4 regions of the Streptomyces sp. NPDC024698 genome follow, and region 4 is predicted to be linked to each of the others. Evidence: riboswitches for the same ligand, from Rfam matches in the RefSeq annotation. Region 4 holds a riboswitch; each other region holds the start of a gene.
What was found. A riboswitch is a leader RNA that binds a small molecule or an ion and turns the genes downstream of it on or off. The one in region 4 is predicted to bind cyclic di-AMP.

Region 1: linked by a shared signal. The riboswitch ahead of ACZ4AA_RS37560 (M23 family metallopeptidase) and the one ahead of ACZ4AA_RS32560 (C40 family peptidase) in region 4 are both predicted to bind cyclic di-AMP.
Region 2: linked by a shared signal. The riboswitch ahead of ACZ4AA_RS25610 (M23 family metallopeptidase) and the one ahead of ACZ4AA_RS32560 (C40 family peptidase) in region 4 are both predicted to bind cyclic di-AMP.
Region 3: linked by a shared signal. The riboswitch ahead of ACZ4AA_RS06890 (C40 family peptidase) and the one ahead of ACZ4AA_RS32560 (C40 family peptidase) in region 4 are both predicted to bind cyclic di-AMP.

What each region holds. Positions count from the first base shown of each region.
Region 1 covers NZ_JBVHLK010000041.1:19,063-25,988, forward strand. The annotation lists gene lhgO (L-2-hydroxyglutarate oxidase) at 1-278, shown strand, start outside; gene trmB (tRNA (guanosine(46)-N7)-methyltransferase TrmB) at 510-1,346, shown strand; gene ACZ4AA_RS37550 (PrsW family intramembrane metalloprotease) at 1,436-2,803, shown strand; gene ACZ4AA_RS37555 (aldo/keto reductase) at 2,800-3,744, opposite strand; gene ACZ4AA_RS37560 (M23 family metallopeptidase) at 3,876-4,910, opposite strand; cyclic di-AMP (ydaO/yuaA leader) riboswitch at 4,922-5,078, opposite strand; gene ACZ4AA_RS37565 (PP2C family protein-serine/threonine phosphatase) at 5,248-6,429, opposite strand; tRNA gene ACZ4AA_RS37570 (tRNA-Met) at 6,654-6,727, opposite strand.
Region 2 covers NZ_JBVHLK010000013.1:1,339-8,264, forward strand. The annotation lists gene dxs (1-deoxy-D-xylulose-5-phosphate synthase) at 1-1,248, shown strand, start outside; gene ACZ4AA_RS25590 (aspartate aminotransferase family protein) at 1,245-2,645, shown strand; gene ACZ4AA_RS25595 (helix-turn-helix domain-containing protein) at 2,755-3,393, shown strand; gene ACZ4AA_RS25600 (DUF6126 family protein) at 3,420-3,536, shown strand; gene ACZ4AA_RS25605 (tyrosine-protein phosphatase) at 3,559-4,356, opposite strand; cyclic di-AMP (ydaO/yuaA leader) riboswitch at 4,870-5,027, shown strand; gene ACZ4AA_RS25610 (M23 family metallopeptidase) at 5,032-5,916, shown strand; gene ACZ4AA_RS25615 (SGNH/GDSL hydrolase family protein) at 6,209-6,926, shown strand, end outside.
Region 3 covers NZ_JBVHLK010000002.1:549,367-556,292, forward strand. The annotation lists gene pcrA (DNA helicase PcrA) at 1-2,258, opposite strand, end outside; cyclic di-AMP (ydaO/yuaA leader) riboswitch at 2,530-2,699, shown strand; gene ACZ4AA_RS06890 (C40 family peptidase) at 2,708-3,892, shown strand; gene ACZ4AA_RS06895 (tellurite resistance/C4-dicarboxylate transporter family protein) at 4,025-5,014, shown strand; gene ACZ4AA_RS06900 (hypothetical protein) at 5,075-5,428, opposite strand; gene ACZ4AA_RS06905 (C40 family peptidase) at 5,953-6,926, shown strand, end outside.
Region 4 covers NZ_JBVHLK010000023.1:21,312-28,237, forward strand. The annotation lists gene ACZ4AA_RS32550 (PadR family transcriptional regulator) at 1-79, opposite strand, end outside; gene ACZ4AA_RS32555 (hypothetical protein) at 258-572, shown strand; gene ACZ4AA_RS32560 (C40 family peptidase) at 661-2,592, opposite strand; cyclic di-AMP (ydaO/yuaA leader) riboswitch at 2,600-2,771, opposite strand; gene ACZ4AA_RS32565 (hypothetical protein) at 3,261-3,485, shown strand; gene ACZ4AA_RS32570 (alpha/beta fold hydrolase) at 3,482-4,228, opposite strand; gene ACZ4AA_RS32575 (hypothetical protein) at 4,395-4,568, opposite strand; gene ACZ4AA_RS32580 (beta-glucanase) at 4,696-5,400, opposite strand; gene ACZ4AA_RS32585 (DinB family protein) at 5,729-6,322, shown strand; gene ACZ4AA_RS32590 (3'-5' exonuclease) at 6,390-6,926, opposite strand, start outside.

The DNA of each region.
Region 1 (6,926 bases), on a different contig from region 4:
GAGCCGGTGAGCTGCGCCGGTCGGTGTCGAAGGCGGCGTTCACGGAGGCGGTGCGGCGGCTGCTGCCCGCGGTGAGGCCCGAGGACCTGGTCCCCGCGGCCGCCGGGGTCCGCGCTCAGGCGGTCCTGCGGGACGGCACCCTGGTCGACGACTTCCTGATCAAGGAGGGCCCGAGGACCGTGCACGTACTGAACGCCCCGTCCCCCGCGGCCACCGCCTCCCTCCCGATCGGCCGCGAGGTCGCCCGCCGCGCGCTGGCGTCCCTGGCAGCGGTCTGAGCGAGCCCGTCCACGCCTGTCCGGGAGCCCACCCCACCGCCTTCCGCGACCGGCCGGGAGGCGAGCCACGGCGGACCGGGAGGCGAGCCACGGGTGAGCTCCGACGGGGCCGAGCGGTGAACCAAGGCGGAGCCGAGCGGTGAGCCCGGGTGTCGGCTCGTGGTCCGCCGGCCGGCTCACCAGCCGGTCCGGGCCGCCCCGCGTCGCCGCCCCCGTAAAATCGATCCCACTGTGTCTGAATTCCTCGACTCCACCGAAGAGACCCGGCCCGCCTCCGCCGAGGACGGCTCGCCGCGTCACCACCGCGCCAAGGGCGAGCCCCGTTTCCCCGGCGGTCCGCAGGCCGATCCCGCCGGCTCGCACTTCGAGCGGCGGATCCGGAGTTTCCAGCCGCGCCGGAGCCGGGTGACGACCGGCCAGGCCGACGCGTTGCAGCGGCTGTGGCCCCAGTGGGGTCTGGACATCGACGGACAGGGCACGCTCGACCTGGCGGAGCTGTTCGGGGCCGCCGTCCCCGTCGTGCTGGAGATCGGCTTCGGCATGGGCGAGGCCACCGCGCTGATGGCCGCCGAGGACCAGGGGACCGGCATCCTCGCCGTGGACGTGCACACACCGGGCCAGGGCAATCTGCTCAACCTCGCCGAGCGCAGCGGTCTGACCAACGTCCGCGTTGCCAACGGCGACGCGATCATCCTGCTCCGCGAGATGCTCGCGCCCGACTCGCTGAACGGCCTGCGCGTCTTCTTCCCCGACCCCTGGCCCAAGAAGCGCCACCACAAGCGGCGGCTGATCCAGCCGGAGTTCCTGGACCTCGCCGCGACCCGGCTCGCCCCGGGCGCGCTCGTGCACTGCGCGACGGACTGGGAGCCCTACGCCGAACAGATGCTGGACGTGCTGACCGCGCACCCCGACTTCGAGAACACCGTGCCCGGCGGCGGTTTCGCGCCGCGTCCGGAGTTCCGGCCGCTCACCCGTTTCGAGGGCCAGGGACTGGACAAGGGTCATGTGGTGAACGACCTCCTCTTCCGACGCGTACAGCATCGAGACCAGCACACCTCGGACGACTGACCCGCACACACCCGTCGGCGTCCGCCGGGAATTCCCGGGGACCCCGGTTACCGTCGCGGGCGGCGCCCTCCCTCGTTAGGGTCAATGCCGTGGCCATCCATCCTGCGTATCCGCTGCCGCCCGGCACCCCCGCCGGACCCGCGCCGCGCCATCCGCACTGGTGGCAGCGCGGCTGGGTGCGGTACGGAGCGCTGATCACGCTGCTCGCGATGTCGGGCCTGGTGATCCTCGCCCTCGTCCGCGAACAGACCGGGACCGAGGGCTTCCTGGTCGGCCTCGGACTGGCGGTGTTCCCCGTGCCGCTGCTCATAGCCGCCTTCCGGTGGCTGGACCGGGTCGAACCGGGCCCCTGGCGCAACCTGCTCTTCTCGTTCGCCTGGGGCGCCTGCGCGGCCGCGCTGATAGCGATCGTCGCGAACAGTTTCGCGACCCGCTGGATCGCCATGACGACGGCGGGCCCCTCGGGCGCGGACACCCTCGGCGCCACCGTCATAGCGCCCGTCGTCGAGGAGTCTTCGAAGGCGGCGGCCGTGCTGCTCGTCTTCCTCTTCCGCAGACGGGACTTCACCGGGATCGTCGACGGAGTCGTCATCGCCGGGGTCACCGCCACCGGCTTCGCGTTCACCGAGAACATCCTCTATCTCGGCACCGCCTTCGGGACCGACCGGCTCAGCGGGGAAAGCGGACTCGCCTCCGTCACCGCGGCGACCTTCTTCGTCCGCGTGGTGATGTCGCCCTTCGCGCATCCGCTGTTCACCGTGCTGACCGGCATCGGCTTCGGCGTCGCGGCGCTGTCCGCCGAACGCCAGCACACGCGCCGCGTGCTGCTCCCCCTCACCGGACTGCTGCTCGCGATGGGCATGCACGCGCTCTGGAACGGCTCGTCGGGCTTCGGCCGGTTCGGCTTCTTCGGTGTGTACGCCGCGTTCATGGTTCCCGCGTTCGGGCTGCTGACCTGGCTCGTCGTCTGGACCCGGCAGCGCGAACTGCGGACCGTCCGTAGCGAACTGCCGGTGTACACGGCGGCCGGCTGGCTGGGCGCGGCCGAACCCTGGGTGCTCGGCTCGATGCGGGCACGGCAGATCGCCCGCGAGTACGCGGGTCATCACTTCGGGAAGAGTGCCGCGCGTTCGGTGGCGGAGTACGAGGCGTACGCGACCTCGCTGGCGTTCCTGCGGCACCGGGGGCGCCGGGGCCGGGCGGGCGCCGACTTCGTCGTACGGGAGCGCGAGTTGCTCGAAGAGCTGTGGCGCCGCCGGGATCTCGCCCGTCCGGCGCTCGCCTACGCGGCCCGCCTCACGGCACCGCTGCCCGCGCCACCGCCCTGGCCGGCCCCGGGGTACGGGTACACCGCACCGCCCGCGCAGCCCCGCGTTCCGCCCGCGCATCCGTACGGCCCGCCGGCGCAGGCCTCCGCGCCGGCCCCGTACCCCGTGTACAACCCGTACCGCTTCTAGGCCGACGCCCGCGACAGACGGGTCAGGTCCTCGTCCGTCAGGGTCAGGTCCGCGACGCCCAGCAGGGCAGGAAGCTGTTCGACCGTGCGGGCGGAGGCGATCGGCGCGGCGACCGTCGGCTGTGCGGCCAGCCAGGCGAGCGCGACCGTCGGGACGGCGACGCCGTGGGCCCCGGCGACCTCGTCGAGGGCGGCGAGGACCCTGGGTCCGCGGTCGGTGCCGAGGTGCTTGGCCGCGCCGGCCGCCCGCGCCGAGTCGACCTCCGTGCCGGGGCGGTACTTGCCGGTGAGGAACCCCGCGGCGAGCGCGAAGTACGGGACGGCCGCCAGACCCGCCTGGGAGGCGACGTCCAGCAGGGCCCCCTCGTAGGTGTCGCGCGAGACGAGGTTGTAGTGCGGCTGGAGCGCGACATAGCGGGCGAGACCCTCGCGGTCGGAGAACTCCAGGGACTCCCGCAGCCGCTCGGGCGAGATGTTGGAGGCGGCGATGTGCCGCACCTTGCCGGCCCTCACCAACTCGTCGAGGGCGCCGATGATCTCTTCGACCGGCACTTCGGTCTTGTCGAAGTGCGTGTAGTAGAGGTCGATGTGGTCGGTGCCCAGGCGGCGCAGCGAGGCGTCGGCCGCGGCCTTGATGTTGGCACCGGACAGCCCCTGGAAGGCGGGGTGCTGGCTGACCTTGGTGGCGACCACGATGTCCTCGCGGTTGCCGCGGGACTTCAGCCACTTGCCGATGATGGTCTCGGACTCGCCGCCCTCGTTGCCCTCGATCCACACCGAGTAGGAGTCGGCCGTGTCGAGGAAGTTGCCGCCGGCGGCCGCGTAGGCGTCGAGCACGGCGAAGGAACGGGTCTCGTCGGCCGTCCAGCCGAAGACGTTGCCCCCGAGGGAGAGCGGGAAGACCTCGAGGTCGGACGAACCGAGCTTGCGAAGAGAAGTCATGTACGACGTCAACACCCGCACCGGATGGATGTATTCCGCAATCACCTCGGGGAGGCCGGGGTGTGCGCGGGTGCCGGTGCCCGTCCGACCGGCAGTCCTGACGCGGGGGGGGCCGTCAGGACCACCGGGGATCAGGGGTTGAGGCCCTTGCTCTGGAGCCAGGCCATCGGGTCGATGCCGGTCGCGGCGCCGCCGGGGTGCACTTCGAGGTGCAGGTGCGGCCCGGTGACGTTGCCCGTCGCGCCGACCCGTCCGATGACATCGCCGGTGGCGACCTTCTGGCCCACGCTGACGCCGATGGAGGACTGGTGGCAGAACCACAGCTCCGTACCGTCGTCGAGGGTGAGGATCGTGCGGTAGCCGTACGAGCCGGCCCAGCCGGCCTCGGTGACGGTGCCGCTGTGGATCGCCTTGATGAGCGTGCCGGTGGGTGCCGCGAAGTCGAGTCCGGTGTGGTACCCGGAGGACCACATCGAGCCGGCCTCGCCGAAGCGCGAGGTCAGGGTGTACGAGGAGGTCGGCAGCGAGTAGCTCTTGGCGAGTTCGGCGAGGCGCTCCTTCTCGGCCTTCGCCTTGGCCGCCTCCTCCGCCTTCTTCTTCGCGGCGGCGGCCTTGGTCTCGGCCTCGTCCTGCTGCTTGGCGGCGGCCGCGACGGCCTTCTTCGCGGCGGTGTTCTGGGCGGCCTGCTGCGAGACGGTGTCGGCGCGGTTCTGCTGCGACTTGGCCTGCTGCATGATGCGGTCGCGCAGCGCCTCACCGGCGTCGGTGGCGCCGTGGGCCGCGTCGGCGCTGGTCAGGCCCGCGCTGGTGAGCGGGGTCGTGGAGCCCTTGGGAGTGCTGGATCCGCCGTCCGATATCAGGGCCTTGGCCGACGCGGTGACCGACGACAGGTCGGGCAGCGAGATCGAGACGGGCGCCTTGCCCGGGGCCGCGCTGGCGATGCCGCCGCCGCCGACGGCGGCGATGACGCCGACGCCGAGAACCGTGGAGCTGCGGGCGAGTCCTCCGCCGCGCTGCTTGCCCGTGCGGTGCCGGCCGCGGACGGGAGCGACGGAATCCGCGGTGGGATTCCACTCCTCCCAGGTTTCCTCGTCCTTGCCATAGCCGAAGGTGTGGGTTTCGTTCGGCGCGAACGGGGTTGGCTGAGCGGGCCGGTTGGACGCCACGTGGGCGCACTCCTTTCCTTCCATGCCGCCTACCGGGTTAGCTGACGGGTTCGGAGCAGGAAGGTCTCCTACGGGCGTACTGCCACCGTGCTGACACGGCGGGTTACGCTCGATTCACCCCACGATGTGGGTCCCCGGTTCCCTTGCGGGATTCGGCGCGTGCGCACGGAGCCACCTCTTGTGACGGCTGTTACGGCCGCGCTGCGTTATCGAACGTTAATAGACCCGGCTACTGAATTCCAAGCTGTTCTGACTGATCCTTAACGCCTCTTGGCCTGGACTTTGGGGTCATGAGCGATGAAAAACGGGCGAGTTGGCCTCGCGCCGCCGGCCCACGTCACGAGCGGCGGACGGCGAGCAGCGCCAGATCGTCCGTCAGCGCGCCGCCCGTGTGCCGACGGGCCGCCTCGATCAGGGCGGCCAGCAGCGCGTCGGGGCCGGGGAAGACCCGTCCGGCCAGCCAGGCGACAGGATCGTAGAAGTCGCCGCGCGGATCGCGGGCCTCGGAGAGTCCGTCGGTGTGCAGGAGCAGTGTCGCCCCGCGCGGAAAACGGTCCTGCACCGTCGGGGCGTACGGGTCGCCCAGCTCGCTCATCCCGAGCGGCAGCGCGAACGCCTCGGCGGAGAGGATGACGAGCGTGCCGTCCGCGCGCAGCAGCAGGGGCGGCGGATGGCCCCGGTTGACGACGCGTACGACGCCCTCGCCGTGCGGGATCTCGGCGAGGACCGCGGTGGTGAACCCCTCGGCCTTCTCGACGCTGTCGCGCCGGGAGCCCGCGCGGGTCAGTGCCCGCTCCAGGCGCCGTGCGACGCCCTCCAGGGTCCTCTCCTGCTCGGCCGCCTCCCGGAACGCGCCGACCACCGTCGCCACGGCGGCCACCGCGGTCATCCCCTTCCCGCGGACGTCCCCGACGACCAGCCGTACGCCGTGCGGGGAGTCCTGCACCGCGTACAGGTCGCCGCCGATGAACGCGTCCTCCTGCGCCGCCTCGTAGCGGGCTGCGACGTCGAGTCCCGCGATCCGGGCATCGGGCTCGGGCAGCACGGCGCGCTGCGCGAACTCGGCGATCTCCCGGACCGAGGCGAGCCGTTCGTCGCCGCGCCGGACCACGATGTTGATGAGGACGGCCAGGACGGCGGCCGTGGTCACGGTGACCACCTCGGTGACGGCGTCGACGTGCAGGACGATGCCGAGCACGAAGTGGACCGCGAGCACCGCGCCGACGGCGAGGGCACCGGCGAGAACGGTGCCGCGCAGCGAGGAGAGGGGGGCGGCGACCAGGGGCGCGGCCGTGAAGAAGGGCGCCGCGGTGAACGCGGCCGGGGTGAAGTAGTCGTAGACGATCCCGGAGGCGACGAGCAGCACGGGCAGGGCCCGGACGAAGGCGCGGGCGCGCACGAGCCTGCGGGGCCGCGCTCCCGCCGGTGAGCTGGTCCCCGGCCGCCGGCCCTCGGGGGACGGCCGGCCGGCCCGGTCGTCGCGTTGTCCGGTCCGCCGCTCACCTCCTGGCTGCCCCACGCGTCCAGCAGAACCGGTGCGGTGGCGGCGGGCGACCGGTGTGGCCCGACCGGGGGAGGACCGCGCCCGCCGACGAGAAGAGGAACCAACGGAAGAGGAACCGGTGGAAGGGGGACCGGCGAAAAGAGGGACCGGGGGAAAGTGGAACCGGTCGGGGCAGGTGCCGGAGCGCACATGCCAAAGGCCGGAACTCGTGAATCCGAGTTCCGGCCTCTGGTCTTCAGTAGCGGGGACAGGATTTGAACCTGCGACCTCTGGGTTATGAGCCCAGCGAGCTACCGAGCTGCTCCACCCCGCGTCGTTGAAACCAGTGTACGCCATCCGCGGGACCCGAAGCACACGCGTTCAACCGAGCCCCTCCGGTGACGCCGGTGCGCGGCTCCAGGGCCCGCCCGAGGAGCCCTGGAGCCTGTAGGACGACCTCTAGTGACCTGAGTCAGAGATTCGGTGGCAGTAGGCGGCGACTTTGTCGAGGATCTCGTCAGCTGTTTTTGTCC
Region 2 (6,926 bases), on a different contig from region 4:
CCGCAGGGCATGTTCGAGGACCTCGGGCTCAAGTACGTCGGACCGATCGACGGCCACGACGTGAGAGCCGTGGAGTCCGCGCTGCGCCGCGCGAAACGCTTCCACGGACCCGTGCTCATCCACTGTCTGACGGAGAAGGGGCGCGGGTACGAACCGGCGATCGCGCACGAGGAGGACCACTTCCACACCGTCGGGGTGATGAACCCGCTCACCTGCGAACCCCTCGCGCCGTCCAACGGCCCGTCCTGGACCTCCGTGTTCGGCGAGGAGATCGTCAGGATCGGCGAGGAGCGCGCCGACGTCGTGGCCATCACGGCGGCCATGCTGCATCCGGTGGGGCTCGGGAAGTTCGCCGAGCGCTTCCCCGACCGGGTGTGGGACGTCGGCATCGCCGAGCAGCACGCCACGGTGTCCGCCGCCGGACTCGCCACCGGCGGCCTGCACCCCGTCGTCGCCGTGTACGCGACCTTCCTCAACCGGGCCTTCGACCAGCTCCTCATGGACGTGGCCCTGCACCGTTGCGGCGTGACCTTCGTCCTCGACCGGGCCGGGGTCACCGGTGTCGACGGCGCCTCGCACAACGGCATGTGGGACATGTCGATCCTCCAGGTCGTGCCCGGCCTCAGGATCGCCGCCCCGCGCGACGCCGACCAGCTCAAGGCCCAGCTGCGGGAGGCGGTCGCCGTGGACGACGCGCCGACCCTGATCCGCTTCCCCAAGGAGTCCGTCGGTCCTGTCGTCCCGGCGGTGGACCGGGTGGGCGGCCTCGACGTCCTGCACCGGGGCGAGCGTCCCGAGGTCCTGCTCGTCGCGGTCGGCGTCATGGCCCCGGTCTGCCTCCAGACCGCCGACCTGCTGGAGTCCCGCGGCATCGGCTGCACCGTCGTCGACCCGCGCTGGGTCAAGCCCGTCGACCCGGAGCTGCCCCGCCTCGCCGCCGCCCACAGACTCGTCGCGGTCGTCGAGGACAACAGCCGGGCCTCGGGCGTCGGCGCCGCCGTCGCGCTGGCCCTCGGCGACGCCGAAGTCGACGTACCCGTACGGCGGTTCGGCATCCCCGAACAGTTCCTCGCGCACGCCAAACGGTCCGAGGTGCTCGCCGACATCGGGCTCACGCCCGTGGAGATCGCCGGACGGATCAGCGCCGGGCTGGCCGTCAGGGACGAACGGGACAAGGCCGCGTACGAGCCGACGGAGGCCGCCGACCGGCAGGCCGAGGAAGAGTCGCCCAAGGAGAAACAGGCATGACCGACCCTGCCCAGAAGGGGGAGTTCGACCTCGGCGCACTCCTCGCCGAGCGCGGAGCCGAGCGTTACGAACTGCACACGAAGTACCTGAACCACCAGCTCCCGCGCATGCTGCACACCATCGGCTTCGACAAGGTCTACGAACGGGCCGAGGGCGCGCACTTCTGGGACGCCGAAGGCGACGACTACCTCGACATGCTCGCCGGCTTCGGGGTGATGGGCCTCGGCCGCCATCACCCCGTCGTCCGGCAGGCGCTCCACGACGTCCTCGACGCCTCGCTCGCCGACCTCACCCGCTTCGACTGCCAGCCGCTGCCGGGCCTGCTCGCCGAGCGGCTGCTCACCCACAGCCCGCACCTGGACCGGGTGTTCTTCGGCAACAGCGGCACGGAGGCCGTCGAGACCGCGCTGAAGTTCGCCCGGTACGCCACCGGCAGGCCGAGGATCCTGTACTGCTCCCACGCCTTCCACGGACTGACCACCGGCTCCCTGTCGGTGAACGGCGAGGACGGCTTCCGCGACGGCTTCGCCCCGCTGCTGCCCGACACGGCCGTCCCGCTCGGCGATCTCGACGCCCTGGCCGGGGAGCTGAAGAAGGGCGACGTCGCCGCGCTGATCGTGGAGCCGATCCAGGGCAAGGGCGTGCACGCGTCCCCGCCCGGATATCTGCGCGCCGCCCAGGACCTGCTCCACCGGCACAAGGCCCTGCTCATCGCGGACGAGGTGCAGACCGGCCTCGGACGGACCGGGGACTTCTACGCCTACCAGCACGAGGAGGGCGTCGAACCGGACCTGGTGTGCGTGGCCAAGGCGCTCTCCGGCGGCTATGTGCCGGTGGGCGCGACCCTCGGGAAGGACTGGATCTTCAAGAAGGTCTACTCCTCCATGGACCGGGTCCTCGTGCACTCGGCGAGCTTCGGCTCCAACGCGCAGGCCATGGCGGCGGGTCTCGCGGTGCTCTCCGTGATGGAGAACGAGCAGATCGTCGCCAACGCGCGGATCACCGGAGAACTGCTGAAGTCCCGGCTGGCGGCCCTGGTCGACCGCTACGAGCTGCTCAGCGAGGTGCGCGGGAGGGGGCTGATGATCGGCATCGAGTTCGGCCGGCCGGCGTCCCTGAAGCTGCGCAGCCGCTGGACCATGCTCCAGGCCGCGCGCAAGGGTCTGTTCGCGCAGATGGTCGTCGTACCGCTGCTCCAGCGGCACCGCATCCTCACCCAGGTCTCCGGCGACCACCTGGAGGTGATCAAGCTGATCCCGCCGCTGGTGATCGACGAGCGGGACGTCGACCGGTTCGTGGAGGCCTTCACGGCCGTGATGGAGGACGCCCACGGCGGCGGTGGGCTGATGTGGGACTTCGGGAAGACGCTGGTGAAGCAGGCGGTGGCCAACCGCTGAGACCCGGCCGTACCCACGGGCCGGCACGGCGGCCGGCGGGTACGGCCGAGCTTTTTGCCTCACGGGCAAGAAAATTGCCTCGCGGGCAATTGTTTGGCTCAATGGTCCTATGAGCCCCGCCGATCCAGGGGCGGCCGACGAGCCGTCCGCCGAGCTGCACGCCGTGGCACCCCGGCTCCGCGCCCTGCGCCGCGGCGCCTCCCTCACGCTGGAGGCCGCGGCCCGCGCCGCCGGGCTCTCGCCCGCCCACCTCTCCCGGCTGGAGACCGGCCAGCGCCAGCCCTCGCTGCCGATGCTGCTCACGCTCGCCCGTGTCTACGGTACGACGGTCTCCGAGCTGCTCGGCGAGGCGGTCCCCGATCGTGACGCGATCGTCCGGGCCGCCGACATGGAACCGGCCCCGGCCGGCGGCTGGACCTACTGGCAGGCGGGTTCCGCCGGCCGCGGCATGCAGGCGCTGCGGGTGCGGGTCCCGTACGGCTCGCAGGGCGACATCGTGCGCGTCCACCCGGGCGAGGAGTGGCTGTACGTCCTCCAGGGGCGGCTCGACCTGCGGCTCGGGGACACCGCGCACGTCCTGGCGCCGGGAGACAGCGCCCACTTCGACTCGCTGACCCCGCACCGCATCGCCGCCGCGGAACGCGACGGGGCCGAGCTCCTCTTCGTACACACCCTGCTTCAGAGCCCCGTCGCCGCGCTGTGCCTCGGTCCGGCGGCGGGCCACCCCACCCCGGGAGAGACGTCATGACCGAACCCACGGAACCCCGCCGGTCCATGGAGGACAAGTTCCCGCGCGCCCTGTGGGTGCGGCTGATCATCTACGTCGCCGTCGGCCATCTGTTCGCGGCCTTCATCTACCTGCTCTTCACGCTCGGCGCGCAGAACCAGTAGCGCCCCGGCCCCGGCGCGCGGCTCAGTCCAGGAGTCGCGCGCGCAGCCGTTCCCGCAGCTGGGGGGTCAGCCCCAGCCCCTGCTCCAGATAGGCCTCGACACCGCCCCAGGTCTCCTCGATCGTGTCGAACGCGGCCGTCAGGTACTCGGCGCGCGCGTCGAACAGCGGGCTGAGCAGTTCCATCACCTCGGGGGAGTAGGCGCCGGCCGAGGTATTGGTGCGGTGCACCTTGTAGCGGCGGTGCGCGGCGTTCGACTCCAGGTAGTCGGCCACGATCGCCTCGCGCTCGACGCCGAGGGCGAGCAGGGTGACCGCGATGGACAGTCCCGCGCGGTCCTTGCCCGCGGCGCAGTGCATCAGCGCGGGCACGCTGTCGTCGGCCAGGGCGTGCAGCACCTGGGAGTGCTCCGCCGTGCGCTCCCGGATGATCGCGCGGTACGAGCCGATCATCCGGTCCGCGCCCTTGTCGTCGCCGAGGAGCGCGCGCAGCTGGTCGATGTCGCCGTCGCGGACCATCTTCCAGAACTCGCTGCCGTCCGCCGGGTCGCTCAGCGGGAGGTTCACGTTCCGCACGCCCGGCAGTTCGACGTCCGGACCCTCCAGCTTCTGGTCGGCGGCGTTGCGGAAGTCGAAGATCGTGTGGAGTCCCAGGGAGGAGAGGAACGCGGCGTCCTCCTCCGTGGCGTGCGCGAGGTGCCCACTGCGGAACAGATGACCGTGGCGCACGCGCCGGCCGTCCACGGTGGGCAGTCCACCCACGTCGCGGAAGTTGCGCACTCCGCCGAGTTCGGGCTCGGTCGACGGGATCTGCTGCGTCACGGGGCTCCTCCTGTTCGGCCTCCGGCGTCGCCGGGCTGGACTCGGCGCCGCTCGTCGGCAGTTGTACCGGCTCGCGCTCTCGACGATACGACATGGGTTCCTCAGGCAATGAGTTATGTCTTCGTATGCATGTTCGAATCGATGGAGTTTCGACTCTCTATTCAAGAGAGGCGCTCGCAAGTGCCGGATATCCGCGAAAGGCTTATCTGCCCGTTCTGTCCGAATAAACACCTTCATGGCAACTGGCCCTGGAATAGGGCGCACTGGGGCGAGTCGCGTGAGGAGGGTCATATTCGTGACGATGCGTTGCCGTCCCCCTTTCTCAACGCGCCCGCTTTTCCGGGCGGGTTGAGATGTCCGGAAGATCGTCATTCCACGGAGGGTGACGGCGAATTCCGCATGGATCAAGAAAGGCGAGCGCACAGAAACCGCACATAGTTGTCGACGCGCTCTCATGTCGCTTACGTTCTGCCTCAATCCGGACGGACGCCCAATCCTGCCGCCGCCCGGAATTCCGCACACTCACCCGTACATGGCAGGAGCGGGGGACCCACAGGTTCCGTGCCTGGTCCGGTTTCCGGAACAGGCTAGGGGTACAGCCGCGCAGCAGCGCGACCGGGCATCTCCAGCCCGCACCCGACAGCTCACCCCGCAGGCGCCGGAGAGGAATTCGCCATGCCCGCGAAGGGTAAGCACCGCCGTCCCAAGTCCCTGCGTTTCACCCGCACGATCGCCGCGGCCGGCACCGGTGGCGCCGCACTCGCGCTGCCCCTGATGGGAGCCACGGGAGCCCACGCCGCGACCCAGGCCACCGTCGCGCAGCACGTCGAGAAGGCCGTCACCGCCGCCCCCGCCGCGAAGGCCGCCACGGCCGCCACGACGAAGACGTACGCGGTGAAGTCCGGGGACTACCTCTCGAAGATCGCCGACGAGCAGAACGTCAGCGGCGGTTGGAAGAAGATCTACTCCGACAACCGCTCCGCCATCGGCGGCGACCCGTCGCTGATCCACCCCGGTCTGAAGCTGTCGCTCGGCCACAGGGCCGCCTCCGCCGCCCACACGGCCACCCGGACATCGGCCCCGGCGACGTCCGAGGCGACCCCGGCCGCCGACAAGGCCGCGACCACCACCGCGTCCGCCAGCTCCTCCTCCGGCTACACCCTGCCGGTCGACAGCACCAGCATCGGCACCGGCTACAAGGTGCCCGGCAGCATGTGGTCCAGCGGCTACCACACCGGCGTGGACTTCGTGGTCCCGACCGGCACCACGATCAAGTCCATCGCCGCGGGCACCGTCGTCTCCGCGGGCTGGGGCGGCGCCTACGGCAACCAGGTCGTCATCCAGCACGCCGACGGCAAGTACTCCCAGTACGCCCACATGTCGTCGCTGTCCGTCTCCGCGGGCCAGACCGTGACCGAGGGCCAGCAGATCGGTCTCTCCGGCGCGACCGGCAACGTGACCGGACCGCACCTGCACTTCGAGATCCGCACCACGCCCGACTACGGCTCCGACGTCGACCCGGTGGCGTACCTGCGCTCGCACGGTGTCGCCGTGGGCTGACCCCCCACCTCCTGCTCCTGACGGCAGGACCAACTCCGGAGGCCGGACCCCAGATCCCCTGGGTCCGGCCTCCGGTGCGTCCGTGGCACCGGTGTCCGTGGCGCCGGTTTGCGGGGCATCCGGGCGATCGCTGCTTCAACATCCTTGATGCGGGCCTTATTCCGGAGTTGACCAATGCTTGGCGAGTGGCTTATCTCACCGCCCGTCAACTCTTCCCTACGGTCGCGTAGCTCACATCGAAAGGTGAATCATGCTCGATGTGGCAGACGATTCGAAGGATGACAACAGATCAGTGATCGGGTCGTACGTGGCGGTGGGGGACAGCTTCACCGAGGGCGTCGGCGACCCTGGGCCCGACGGGGCGTTCGTCGGCTGGGCGGACCGGTTCGCGGTACTTCTCGCGGACCGCAGGCCCGAAGGCGATTTCGACTACACCAATCTCGCGGTGCGCGGCAAACTGCTCGACCAGATCATCGAGACCCAGCTCCAGGAGGCCAAGGAACTCGGCCCGGACCTGGTCTCGTTCTGCGCCGGCGGCAACGACATCATCCGCCCCGGCACCGACCCCCACGAGGTCGCGGAGCGTTTCGAGCGCGCGGTCGCCGACCTCACCTCCGCCGTGGGCACCGTGATGGTGACCACCGGCTTCGACACCCGTGACGTCCCCGTGCTCAAGCACCTGCGCGGCAAGATCGCCACGTACAACGGACATGTGCGGGCCATCGCGGACCGCTACGGCTGTCCCGTTCTCGACCTCTGGTCCCTGAAGACGATCCAGGACCGCCGGGCCTGGGACGGCGACCGGCTGCACCTCTCTCCCGAGGGGCACACCCGGGTGGCGCTCCGCGCCGGGCAGGCCCTCGGCCTGGAGGTGCCGGCCGACCCGGACCAGCCCTGGCCGCTCCTCCCGCCGCGCGGCACGCTGGAGGTGCGCCGCGACAACATCCAGTGGGCGCGCGAGTATCTGGTCCCCTGGATCGGGCGACGGCTGCGCGGGGAGTCCTCGGGCG
Region 3 (6,926 bases), on a different contig from region 4:
CGCGAGGACGAGAGGGAGGCGGCGACACCGGAGACGGGACCGGCCGGCATGGGCGCGGTCGCCCCCGTGCGCTTCCAGTCCAGATGGGTCGCCGGGATCTCCTCCAGGAAGCGGGAGGGCGGGTTGTACGAGGGCTGTCCCCACGCGCTGCGCATCGAGGACCGGGTGAGGTAGAGCCGCTCCCGAGCACGCGTGATGCCCACGTACGCCAGGCGCCGCTCCTCCTCCAGCTCCTTGACCTGTCCGAGCGCGCGCATGTGCGGGAAGACGCCGTCCTCCATACCGGTCAGGAAGACCACGGGGAATTCGAGGCCCTTGGCGGTGTGCAGGGTCATCAGGGTGATGACGCCGTTGCCGTCCTCCTCGTCCGGGATCTGGTCGGAGTCGGCGACGAGCGCGACCCGCTCCAGGAACGCGGAGAGTCCGGCCGGGGTCTCGTCCTCACCGGTCTCCTGCTCGAACTCCAGGGCCACGGCGGCGAGTTCCTGGAGGTTCTCGATCCGGGTCTCGTCCTGCGGGTCGGTCGAGGCCTGCAACTCGGCGAGATAGCCGGTGCGTTCGAGGACGGCCTCCAAAATGGTGGCCGGGCCCGCGCCGGACTCGACGATCGTACGGAGCTCCTCCATGAGCGTGTTGAACCGCTTGACCGCGTTGGTGGAGCGCGCGGCCATGCCGTAGGCCTCGTCGACGCGGCGCAGCGCCTGCGGGAAGCTGATCTTCTCGCGCTGCGACAGAGCGTCGATCATCGCCTCGGCGCGGTCGCCGATGCCGCGCTTGGGCACGTTCAGGATGCGGCGCATCGGGACCGAGTCCTCGGGGTTGGCCAGCACCCTGAGGTACGCCAGGACGTCCCGGACCTCCTTGCGCTCGTAGAAGCGGACACCGCCGACGACCTTGTACGGCAGGCCGACGCGGATGAAGACCTCTTCGAAGACACGGGACTGCGCGTTCGTGCGGTAGAAGACCGCGACGTCGCCGGCCCGCGCCTCGCCGGCGTCGGTGAGACGGTCTATCTCGTCGGCGACGAACTGGGCCTCGTCGTGCTCGGTGTCCGCGACGTAACCCGTGATGTTCGAGCCCGCGCCGGCGTTGGTCCACAGGTTCTTGGGACGGCGGGACTCGTTGCGCTCGATGACCGCGTTGGCGGCGGACAGGATCGTCTGGGTGGAGCGGTAGTTCTGCTCCAGGAGGATCGTCGTCGCGTTCGGGTAGTCCTCCTCGAACTGGAGGATGTTGCGGATCGTCGCGCCGCGGAAGGCGTAGATCGACTGGTCCGCGTCACCCACCACGCACAGCTCGGCCGGAGGCAGGTCGTACGCGCTGGGCGGTACGTCCACGGGGTGCTCGGAGGTCCCCACGAGTTCACGGACGAGCGCGTACTGCGCGTGGTTGGTGTCCTGGTACTCGTCGACCATGACGTGCCGGAAGCGGCGGCGGTAGTGCTCGGCGACGTCCGGGAAGGCGCGCAGCAGGTTGACCGTGGTCATGATCAGGTCGTCGAAGTCGAGCGCGTTGGCCTCGCGCAGTCTCGACTGGTACATCGCGTACGCCTGGGCGAGGGTCTTCTCGAAACCGTCGGTTGCCTGCGCCGCGAAGTCCTCCTCGTCGATCAGCTCGTTCTTCAGGTTCGAGATCTTGGCGCTGAAGGACTTCGGCGGGAAGCGCTTGGGGTCGAGGTCGAGATCACGGCAGACGAGCGCCATCAGACGCTTGGAGTCCGCGGCGTCGTAGATCGAGAACGACGAGGTGAAACCGAGCGTCTTGCTCTCGCGGCGCAGGATGCGCACACAGGCGCTGTGGAAGGTCATCACCCACATCGCGTTGGCGCGCGGGCCCACGAGCGCCTCGACGCGCTCCTTCATCTCGCCCGCGGCCTTGTTCGTGAAGGTGATCGCGAGGATCTGGCCGGGGTGGACGTTCCGCTCGCCGAGCAGATGCGCGATCCGGTGCGTGAGCACGCGGGTCTTGCCGGAGCCGGCGCCGGCCACGATGAGCAGCGGGGAGCCGGAGTGCACCACGGCCGCGCGCTGGTTCTCGTTCAGTCCGTCCAGCAGGGCCGCGGGGTCCACGGCGGGCCTGGGCGCGCCGTCGCGGTAGTACGTGTCACGGGTCGGCGGCGCGTCGAACTTCCCGCCGAACAGATCGTCCGGAACCGGTTCCGGTACGTGATCGTCCTCGGGCGGCGGCGGGTGCTCGTCCTCGTGGGCCGCGGAGGGCTTGAGGTCCGCCAGGAAGCTGTCGTCAAAGAGGCTGCTCATCGCTCTCCGAGTCTAGGCCGCCCCACCGACAACCCGCCGCCACCTCGGGAACTCCACCGGAAGTCGTGACGCGGGACACCTTCACCGAAAGCGTCCGGCCGGACACGTCGGGCGAGGGGCCGCTCCCGCTTCCGTCGCCGCGGGGCGGCGGGTCCGCGCGAGGTCACGAAAATGTATCGGACATATCGCACATCAACCTTCACACGGGCCACGCCGGTTGGCTAGCGTGCCGGAACGCCGCTCGACCACCACCGGCGAACATCGCCGGGCCGGGCGGCCTCCGCCTAATCCGGTACGCCGCGAGGCCACCGGAGCCGGGGACCCACCGACTTAGGGGTGAATCGGTCCAACCGCCTTGTGGGGCACGGACCGTAGGGAAACCTTCCGGATCAACCCGCCCGAACCCGACAGCTAACTCGGCAGGCGGACGACGGAAGGAGTCGCCTCTCTTGGCGTCACACCGCAAGGCGCGCCCCACGGGTGCGCGCATCTCCGGCATACGGACCCCGGTCCTGGCCACCGCGGCCCTCACCTCCGTGGCCCTGCTCTCCCAGACGGCCGCAGCGGCTCCCGCGGCCGAACCCAGGCCCAGCATCGAGGCGGTCTCGAAGAAGGTCGACGACCTCTACCACCAGGCCGAGACGGCCACGGACAAGTACAACGCGACCCGGGAGAAGACCGCCGAGCAGCGCAAGCGCGTCGACACCCTGCTCGACGACGTCGCCCGGCGCACCGAGAAGCTCAACACCGCTCGCGAGAAGCTGGGTTCGTTCGCGGCGGCGCAGTACCGCACGGGGGCCGCCGCGCCCGGCACCGCGACCCTGCTCCTGGCGGACAACCCCCAGGACTACTTCGACCAGACGCAGTTGATGAGCCGTCTGACGACCCGCCAGAAGGCTTCCGTCGACGACTACATCACGGAACAGGCCGCCACCACCAAGAAGCGGTCGGAGGCCACCGAGAGCCTGGAGTCGCTGACCGCCTCGCAGCGGGCGCTCAAGACGTCCAAGGCCACCGTGCAGCGCAAGCTCTCCGAAGCCCGTGACCTGCTCTCGAAGCTGAACACCGCGGAGAAGGCGCGGCTGGCGGCGATCGAGAAGAAGAAGCGGGAGCAGGCCGCGGCCAAGGCGGCGGAGCTGGCCCGGCAGCAGGCGGCCGCGGCGAAGGCGGCACAGCCGCAGCCGTCGGGCACCTCCAGCGGCTCCGCGTCCGGGTCCGGGTCCGGCTCGACGGCGGGCTCGGCGTCCGGGTCGACCGGCACGGACCCCTCGTACACGGCGAAGGCCGCCGACGCGCTCGCGTTCGCCCGCGCGCAGATCGGCAAGCCGTACGTCTGGGGCGCCACCGGCCCCGGTTCCTACGACTGCTCGGGTCTGACCCAGGCCGCCTGGAAGGCCGCGGGCGTCAGCCTCCCGCGCGTCACCTACGACCAGGTGAACGCCGGCACGACGGTCCCCCTCGCCGACGCCCGGCCCGGCGACCTCGTCTTCTTCTACGACGACATCAGCCACGTCGGCCTCTACATCGGCGACGGGATGATGATCCACGCGCCGAAGCCGGGGGCGTACGTCCGCGAGGAGTCGATCTACTACGACGGCACGTCGGCGATCCACAGCGTGGTGCGCCCGGCGTAGACCGGAGCACGGACGCCCTTGCCGCGGGGCGTGCGCGCGGGCTCACCGATCCCCGTGCGCCCGCCCCGCGTTTTCGCCGCCGCCCGCGCGTGGCCCACCCGCAACCGCTCCGCGGATCCCTAGCATCGACGCATGCCAGACACACCGGACATGCCGGACACCATTCCGCTCCGCGCCTGGTGGGTGGGCTGGGCGCCCGCCGCCGGGGCCGCCGTGATGGCCACCGGCATCCTCTCGATCGGCCTGCGTCTGACCGGCCACGAGGCCCTGTCCCGGATCGCGCTGGTCCTCGCCTCGCTCGCCTGGGCGGCGCTCGCCTCGGACTTCCTCGCCCGGCTGCTGGGCGACCGGCGGCAGTGGGCGCGGCGGGCCGCGACGCCGGCCGGGCTCGACGCGGTCGCGGCGACCACCGTGCTCGGCACCCGGTTCTCGGCGCTGGGGTGGCGGGGGCTCGCCGAAGTCCTGCTCGCGCTGTCGGCCGTCCTGTGGCCGGTGCTGCTCCTGGCCGTCCTGCGGCACTGGCGGCGCCGTATGGCCGGAGAGGTGTTCCTCGTCTGCGTGGCCACGCAGGGGCTCTCGGTCCTCGGGTCGGCGATCGCCACCGAGGCGGGCTCGGACTGGCTCGCCCATGCCGCGATGACGCTGTTCTGGGTGGGGACCGTGCTCTACGTGCTCTCGTTCGCCTCCTTCGACCTGGAGGAGGTGAGGAAGGGGGCAGGGGACCACTGGGTGGCGGCCGGCGCGCTGGGCATCTCGGCGCTGGCCGGGGCGGGACTCGTCGCGGCGCACCACGTGAATCCGTATCTGTGGAACAACGACGACCAGGGCGTCCTGCGCGCCACGACCGGCGCGCTGCTGGCGCTCGACCTCGTCTGCTACGTCCTGCTGGCCGTCGCGGAGGTGGTGTGGCCACGCCGGCGCTACGACGTACGGCGGTGGTCGACCGTCTTCCCGATGGGGATGACGGCGGTGGCGGCCCTCGCGGTCGCGGACGCCCTCGACGTCTTCCGGCTCAGGGGGCCGGGACAGGTGCTGCTGTGGATCGCGGTGGCGGCGTGGCTCGCGGCGGCCGTGGGCACCGCCCTCGCCTTCCGCTCCACCGTGCGGGAGCGAGGGCGCTGATCAGGTACGGAGGCCGGCGATCAGGTACGGAGGCCGGCGATCAGGTACGGAGGCCGGCGATCAGGTCCACAGGACGGCGATGAAGATGTTCGTGACGGTCAGCAGGCCGACCAGGCCGAAGAGACGCTTGTCCACCGTCTCGTCGTCCCGCTTCACGTAGACGAGCCCGAGGATCACGATCAGCAGGGCCAGTTTGACGCCGACCTTGACGGTGTTGACCGTGTTGCCGTCGGCCTGGTTGAGCCCGACCAGGGCGACTCCGGTCACCAGCATGGTCAGCGCGCCGTGCAGCATCGCCGGGACGAAGCGGGCGGTGCCGTTGCCCATCGCCTTCATCTGGGTGAAGAAGCCGCCGAGGAGCGCGGCGATGCCGATGATGTGCAGGCCGACGAAGAGGTGGATGAGTACGCCCATGGGGCCGGAGCCTAATCGCCCCCTTTCACGCCCCCGACACGGGGCCGCCCCTTCAGCCCCTGCCGACGGGGCCGCCCCTTCACGCCCTTCCGGCCGGGCCCGCCCTCCCGGCCGCCGTCGCCCGCCGGGGCGCCCTCTCCTCTCCGGCCCCCGGCACCCCTCCCTCTCCTCGCGGCCGTCGCGCGTCACCCGTAGCACCGGTATCGCACGGACTCCACGCGATGCACCGCTTCGGTCATCACCCCGCGTCGACTCGGCGTCACGTGGCCGATAAATCGCCTTCATACGGTCACTCAGCGATCCAAACGCAATAGTTCCGTACATAGCGTTACCAACGGCGCACGCGCAGGTTTAGCGTCCTCCACCAGGTGGCCGGCTCCCCACCACCGTCCGGGCCAGGGACGGCAGTCGGACACCACCGCCGAGAAGGTCCGGCGGCGGCCGCTCCCCCTGTGAGCCGCCGCCGGACATGTCACCGCAAGACCGCACCTCAGGGGCGGTCGCACGGAAGGATGTGGGCCCTCGTGGCAGCGCACCGCAAGGCCAAACAGCGCTCGATCGGCGGAAACACGGCCCGCACGGCAGCCACCATCGCCCTCGCGGGCGCGGCGACGGCCACCGGCTTCGACGGAGTCGGGCACGCCGACCCCCAGCTCACCCCGGCACAGGTGAAGGCCCAGGTCGACAAGCTGTACGTGGAGGCGGAGGCCGCCACCCAGAAGTACGACGGCGCCAAGGAGAAGGCCGGCGAGGCGGAGGCGAACCTGCGCAAGCTCCGCGACGAGGCGGCCCGCCGGGAGGACAAGCTCAACTCGGCCCGGGACGCGCTGGGTTCGATGGCGGCGGCGCAGTACCGCAGCGGTGGACTCGACCCCGTGGTGCAACTCGCCCTCTCCGACCACCCGGATCAGTATCTGGAGGGGGCCGCGTTCGCCGAGCGGGTCGGCTCCCGGCAGTCGGCGGAGATCACCGGGGTGCGCAAGCAGTTGCGCGAGCTGGAGCAGTTGCGCGGTGCGGCGCACATCCAGCTGGCCGCGCTCACCTCACGGCAGACCGAGCTGAAGCGGCAGAAGAAGACGATCAACGAAAAGCTCACTGCGGCACGCCAGTTGCTCGACCGCCTCGCTCCCCGGCAGCGCGCGCAGTACGCGGAGCGCGGGGGCGCGGACGACCAGCAGCACGTCTCGCGCGACGCGGCCCGCGATCCCGCGCCGGTCGCCTCGTCCGGCGCGTCCGGTGGCTCCGCGGCCGGCTCCGGGGTGGCGGCGCCCAACTCCCGCGCGGCGGCCGCCGTCGCCTACGCCTACTCCAAGCTCGGCAGCCCCTACGTCTGGGGCGCCACCGGCCCCGACGCCTTCGACTGCTCCGGGCTCGCCCAGGCCGCGTACCGCTCCGCGGGCATCTCCCTGCCCCGGACCACCTATGCGCAGATCAACGCGGGCCAGCGGGTCACCCTCTCCCAACTCCAGCCGGGCGACCTGGTGTTCTTCTACTCGGG
Region 4 (6,926 bases):
CGTACGCGCTGGCCTCGCCCAGCTTGTCGATGATGCCGAGGACGAGATACGAGGCGGTGGTCAACCTAGCGTCAGCCATGGGCCGACCGTATCGCCACGCGATCACCGCACGGCAGGCACCGCCGCGTACCGGCGCCCTCGACGGGCCGCGCCCGACGCGAAGAAGATCCGGGTGCCCGGCACAATGCGGGGTATACGGGCGATCACGCAACCGACCGCACCACCTCACCCTCGGCCCGGCCGCACTAGGAGTTCCTGTGACCACCTACGTCATCACCGTTCCCGGGACGTTCGTCCACGGCCTCTCGGACGCCTCCCGTGCCGACGTGGAACGCAGGCTTCGCCCCCAGGACCCGCAGAACACGGACCTGGGCGAGAGCGAGGAGCTGAGCCTGCTGACCGTCGACGACAACCGGTTCTCCGTCCGGCTGGAGATCGAGGCGGCGGACCGGAGAAGCGCCGAGGCCGAGGCCGTGCGGCTGGTCTCCGGCGCGCTCCGGGACAGCGGCCTGTCCGCGGACGACGCCCCGCTGGGGCCCGCCGCCGTCACCGGGATCGACAGCGAATTCTGACGGCGGGCCGCCGTGGCGCCCCCGGCACACGGCGGCGCTCCACGGACGGCGGTACGCCGCGGACCGACCGCGGCCGGCCGGGCCGCTCTCAGACCGGGCGTACGACGCTGTGGACGGCCGCCTGTCCGGCGTAGGCGACCGACTCCTCGGCGATCCGTGCTCCGGGACTCGGCGCGTGGACCATCATGCCGTCGCCGACGTAGAGACCGACGTGGCTGACGTTGGCGTGGAAGAAGACCAGGTCACCGGGCTGCATCTCGGTGAGGGCGACCGCCGGGCCGGCCTGCGCCTGGTCCTGGGTGGTGCGGGGGAGCATGACTCCGGCACTCTTCCAGGCCGCCTGGGTCAGCCCCGAGGGGTCGTACGACCCGGGTCCCGACGCTCCCCACACGCACGGCATGCCGACCTGCGCGCGTGCGAAGGCGACCGCCTCGGCGGCCCTGCTGTCGTGTCCGACGACCGGCGGGGCGGCGGGAGCAGGAGCGACGAGGCTGTCGATGCTGAACCCCGGGTTCGTGCCTCCGGCGGCGGGCCACGCCTGCCGGCTGCCGGTCGTGCGCAGCGACTGCCGCCAGGCGTCGTCGACCGGCGGCGCCGGTTCGTTCGCCGGGGGCATGGGGGCGGAGCGGTAGGCGGCGGCCGGGGGCGCGGACTCGTACGCGGGCGGCTGGGGCGCCGGCTCACTCGCCGGGGGCATCGGCGCTGAGCGGTAGGCGGCGGGCTCGTACACGGGGGGTTGGGGTGCCGGCTCCCTCACCGGGGGCGGCGGAGGCGGCTGATACCCGCTGGGACGGGTCGGCGCCTCGTACGACAGGGGCAGGAGCACCGATCTGTACTCGGAGACGGGCGGCTCCGGCTCGTACGAGAGGGGCAGGAGCACCGACTTGTACTCGGCGGCCGGAGCCGCGGGCTCGTACACATGGGGCACGGAGCCCGTCTCCTGCACACGGGGCATGGAGCCCGTCTCGTACGCGCGCGGCATCGAGCCCGTGTCGTAGGCGCGGGGCATCGAGCCGGTGTCCTGCACACGGGGCATGGAGCCCGTCTCGTACGCGCGGGGCACCGACCCGGTGTCCTGCACGCGGGGCATCGAGCCCGTCTCGTACGCGCGCGGCATCGAGCCCGTGTCGAACGCCGTGGGGGCGGGCGCCGGCTGGAACGCGGGGGGCTGGGGCAGCTGCTGGAACGCGGCGGTCCGGGGCGCCTGTTCGTACGCGATGGGCTGCGGCGCGGGCTGGAACGCGGGGGCCGGGGGAAGCGACTGGTACGCGGGGGGCTGCGGGGCGGACGGGAACCGGGGCTCTTCCACCGGCCGGTACTCGATCGCCGGCGCCTGCGGCTGCCGCGGGACGGGCATGCTCGTCCGGGCCGCGTGCCGCGCCATCAGGTCCTGCGCGACCGCGAGCTTGCGCCGGGCGGTCTGCTTCCTGCCGTGCAGCGAGGACTTCTGCGAGGCGGCGGCGGCCGGAGCGGCCCCCGCCGGGAGCGCCGCGCGGACCGCCGAACCCGCTTCCGTCGCCGCCGGGGCGCGACCGGTCACGCTCTCGGCCGCCGGACCCGCGGTCAGCTCCAGGACGGGACGCCCGGCCGGTTCCGAAGCCGGTCCCGCGGTCAGCTCGCGCATCGGGGCCGCCGTCAACTCGGCGACGGGCCGCATGATCTGCTCCAGCTCGTACACCGTCGGAAGGTCCGACGAGGACCCCTTGGGGGCTCTCGCGCCCTCCTTCGGACGGGCACTCGCGCCACCCCGCTCCGGCAGCCGGTCGGACGGAAGGACGGCCGGGGCCGAGGGTCCGAACCGGGAACGCGCCCCGTCGAACCACTGCCGCATCAGGTCTTCCTCGGCGGGCTCGGAACCGCCACTCCCCTGGCCGGAGCCGCGTCGGCCCGGCCTGCGGGTGGAGTTCGCCAGAGCGCGGGTCCCGTTGAAGTTGCCGGTGGCCATCTCCGCCTGGTCGTAGAGGGACGAGAGCCGTCGGGCGACTTCTTCGCCGCTGGGCGGGGTGCGTTCCGGCGCCATCGAGTGGTGCTCCTTCCGTCGTCCGCCTACCGGGTTAGCTGTCGGGTTCGGGCGGACGATTCCGGAAGGTATGCCCTACGGCCCCTGCCCCGAAAGGCAGTCGGCCGATTCACCCCAGGTTCGGTGGGTCCCCGGCTCCCGCTGCCACGAGGACAGTCAGGACTCGGCGGAGGCCGCGCCGCCCGGCGACTTCGCCGGAGGGAGTCGGGCGACCTGGTCGCCAACTTAGCCATGATGTGCACCGGATGTGAAGATCCACGTCCCCTATGTCCGATACATTTTCGTGACCTTCGTCGCACCACCTCGCAGCGCGACGACGAGGACACGCGCCGTGCCCGAAAGGGAAGGCTGAGCACGGCCGTTGGGGTGATCGGGCACGAAGTCCGCCCCACCGGGCGGACTTGGCGAGACGCGGCCGGCCCGACTCCAGACGACCCGGCGGGACAGGCTCCGAGGCACCCGGCACTCCGGACACGCGCCCGGCCGACTCGACTGTGTCGAAAGTGTGCACAGAACTGGCGTTCCGTTGCATGCCGTTCGACATCGGCGGCGCCCGTTGGTCACACCTTGACCGGTTCTGGCCGAACTGGCCGGACAACTGCTGCCGTCACGCGCCGGCCGTACCGTCGAGGCACATCAGACCACGAGAGCGAGTCGAGGATCCCCACGTGCACGATGCGCCGATCTATGCCCAACTGATCTCCGAACGCGGGGACATACCGACCCTCGTACGGAGCGAGGCCCGTCGGCTGCAACGCGACTTCGAGTGGATCCTGAGCTGGGATCCGTCGACGGGCGCCCCGCTTCCCTCGGCCGCCGCACGCTCCGCGTCCGGCACCCGCCGTCCGCTCTCCCCGCACCCCGACGACCGGCTGGACGCGCCCGGGCCCTAGATCACGTCTGGTTCGCCGCCGGACCGTTCGGCGGGGAGCGGGTCGAGTCCGTCGGCGATCCGCGCGACCAGGCCGGAGACCGTGGCAGCCGTGACCCGGTGCCAGGTCCGGGCCCGCCGGACCATCGCGTGATCACCGCGCTCGACCCGCACGGCGCTCGCGGAGGAGCCCGCCTCCACGGCCCGCCGGACGAGGGCGAACGACTCCGCGGGGTCGGTGATCCGGTCCCGGTCGCCGTGCAGCACGATCACCCGCGTGTCCCGGAGGTGGGCCACCGGCTCGCCCTCCGGGCACCAGGGAGCCAGCGCCACGACAGCCCGGACCTGCGGTACGGCGGCGGCCCGCAGGGCGGCGCGCCCACCCATCGAGTGCCCCACGAGCACGACCGGCACCTCCCCGACGAGGGCGGACAGTTCAGCCAGTGCCCGCAGGACATCGGCGACGGGGTCGGCGTCCGCGCCGTTCCAGCCCCGGTGCCGATAGCGCACCTGCCCCACGAACGTGGCCTTGTCCGACAGGGCCCGCGTCACACAGCGCAGAAACGGCCGCATCCGTGCGCGGGCGACGTTCCACGGCCGCAGCGGGGCCTTGCTGTCGGCGGCACCACCGTGCAGGACCAGGACGGCGGCACGCGTCGGACCTGACCCCGGAGGGACCGCACGCCACGGCATCAGGGCCGCGGGGACGTCGGCCGCCACAGGCCGGGACACATCGTCGGCGGACCTCCGCGCAGAGTCTCGCATGGCACCTCTCCCCCGCACGGCGCTCTCCACGCCCCGCGCTCGACCGTGAGGAGGATCGTCTCATCGGCCACCGGTCGTCGGTGACCGGGTAGGCCGTGCTCCGCGACCTTGCAGGCCGTGCTCCGTGACCGGGCAGGTCGTACAGGGGGGCGACGGCGGCGCGGCTTCACTCGGCGTCCTCGGACCGGGCGCGATGGCCGCTGCGCCACTCCTGATAGAACCGCCACAGGCGGGCGGCCTGCGGGCAGCGCCCCGACTCCCGCTGGCACGTGCGGCAGTTGCCCACATGGCTGACGTAGGCGCTCTCGGGGGCGTCTCGCCCCGGCTGCGGATTCGGCATGGTCCTCGGCACCGGTCGGCGCGACGCGCACGAGCGCGGCGTCGCTTCTGATGCCGTACTTCCGCGTCGGGTGACCGGACGGATGCACCAGCCGAGGACGGATTCCCGGTCGGACGCGCGAGGCCGGTCAGTCGAGGAGGTCGACCTCGTACTCCGTCGTCGCCGGGAACGGCCGGTCGACCGGGGGTCTGCGGACCCTGAGACGGGTCACCTCGAAGTCCATCTCTGAGGCCGTGGGAGGCGGCGGCGGGTGGTAACGCCCGGCGCACACGGACAGGTTGACGATGAGATAGGCGTGCCAGGATCTGCCGACGCCGCGCCGGTCGTCGAAGGCCTGGATCCCGTTGACCCACCACACCACCCCGTGGGCACCGAACTCAACCATGATGTCGACCCAGCCACCTGGCCGGATGGCCTGGTTCCGGTAGTAACGGTGGGTGTTGCGCACGTGGTTGGAGAGTTCCAGCAGGTCCGGGTTGTCGGGGTGGTACTCGAAGACGTCGATCTCCTGACCGCCGTCCCGCCAGGTCCAGACGGCCGGCCAGGCCCCGGTCACCGTCGGCAGCTTGACCCGCGTCTCCAGCACGTCCCCCGTACGGACCATGAAGCCGTCCGGGCTGCCCTCGGTGGTCAGCAGGCCCGCGTCCCAGTCGCCGTCCGCTCTGCGCGTGGCCCGGAAACGGCCGGTCCGGCAGTAGGCGGGGTCGGTCACCAGATGGTCGAGTTTCCCGTCGTCCGGATTGACCGGACCGCCGTCGGGATAGGCCCAGGAATGGCCCGCGACCCATTGCCGGGGCGAGGCGAAATCCGCCGTGAAGACGACATCGGACACGCGGCACTCCTCGATGACGGCGTTTCGCGTACGCCTCAGGTTCTCCCCGACCCGGAGTCGTCCACGCCCCGTTCCCGACAACCCGCCACAAAACAACCCATCGGGGTGAACCGGCCGTACTCCGGCGCACAGCGGCCGCGGCGCACGGCGCACGGCGCCAACGGTGCACGACACCCGCCGTGGACGACGCCAACGGCGGACGGCGTCCCCGGCCCGGGTCCCCGTGCGCCGGTCCGGTGTTCACGTCGGGTGACCCGACTCGATCCCGGTCGGCCTCGAACGCGGGAAAGCCACGGCCCGGGGTCGCGTCGACGGCAGACTGGAGGCCATGACTTCACCGGATTCCAAGGCCGACCTGCACCGCTATCTCCAGTCGGCTCGTGACGCCCTGGTGTGGAAGCTCGACGGTCTCTCGGAGTACGACATCCGCCGTCCGTTCACGCCCACGGGGACCAATCTCCTCGGTCTGGTCAAGCACGTGGCCACCATGGAACTGGGCTACCTCGGCGCCACGTTCGGGCGGCCGTCGGCCGAGCCACTGCCCTGGATGGAGCACGCGGGCGAGACGAACGGGGACATGTGGGCCACCGCCGAAGAGTCACGCGCGTTCATCGTGGGGCTCTACCGCCGGGCGTGGGCCCACGCGGACGCGACGATCGACGCGCTGCCGCTGGAGACGACCGGCACGGTGCCGTGGTGGCCCGCCGGGAAGGACGAGGTGACGTTGCATCACGCGGTCGTCCGCGTGATCGCCGACACCCAGCGGCACGCCGGGCACGCGGACATCATCCGCGAACTCATCGACGGCGCCGTCGGGATGAGCGAGGAGAACGACAGCATGATGCCGGGTGGCCGGGCATGGTGGGAGGACTACAAGGCCCGGCTGGAACAGGCGGCCCTGGACGCCGGCAAGGACGAGTGACGACGGGGGCTGACCACCCGCTCGTACGCGCCGTCGCTCCGGGAACGCGTCCCGGGTGCCGGGGCCGTCAGGCGTCCGGCCAACTCCCGCTCCCCGCGAGGTCGAGGACGAGTGCGGCGATGTTCCACGCGTCGTCCTCGCCCCGGTGATGTCTTCCCTCCAGCGGCAGCCGGGCCAGACGCAGTGCCTCTGCCATCCCGGGCCGTCTCCGCAGCCCGTGCGCGGTGGTGAAGGCCGCCTTGGCGTTGGTGTGCCGGTGGCCGAAGGGGTACGGGGTGGTCGTGGCGGCGCACTGACGGGTGAACTGGTGACGGTCGTAGTCGCCCCAACTCGCCCACGGCCGCCGCCCCGTGTGGTGCAGCGCGGCCAACTCACGGCAGGCTTCGGCGAAGGTGAGGCCCTGATCGACCTCGCCCTGTGTCAGCCCGGTGAGTTCGGTGCAGAACGCGCCGACGGTCGAGCGGGCTGGCCTCACCAGGAGGCGGTGCTTCGCCACCCGGACTCCCTCATCCAGGTCGACGACCGTCAGCCCGATCTCGATGATCTCGCTCACCGCTCCGGGCGGCGGCGGGCCGTCCCAGCAGGTGGCCTCGACATCGACGAC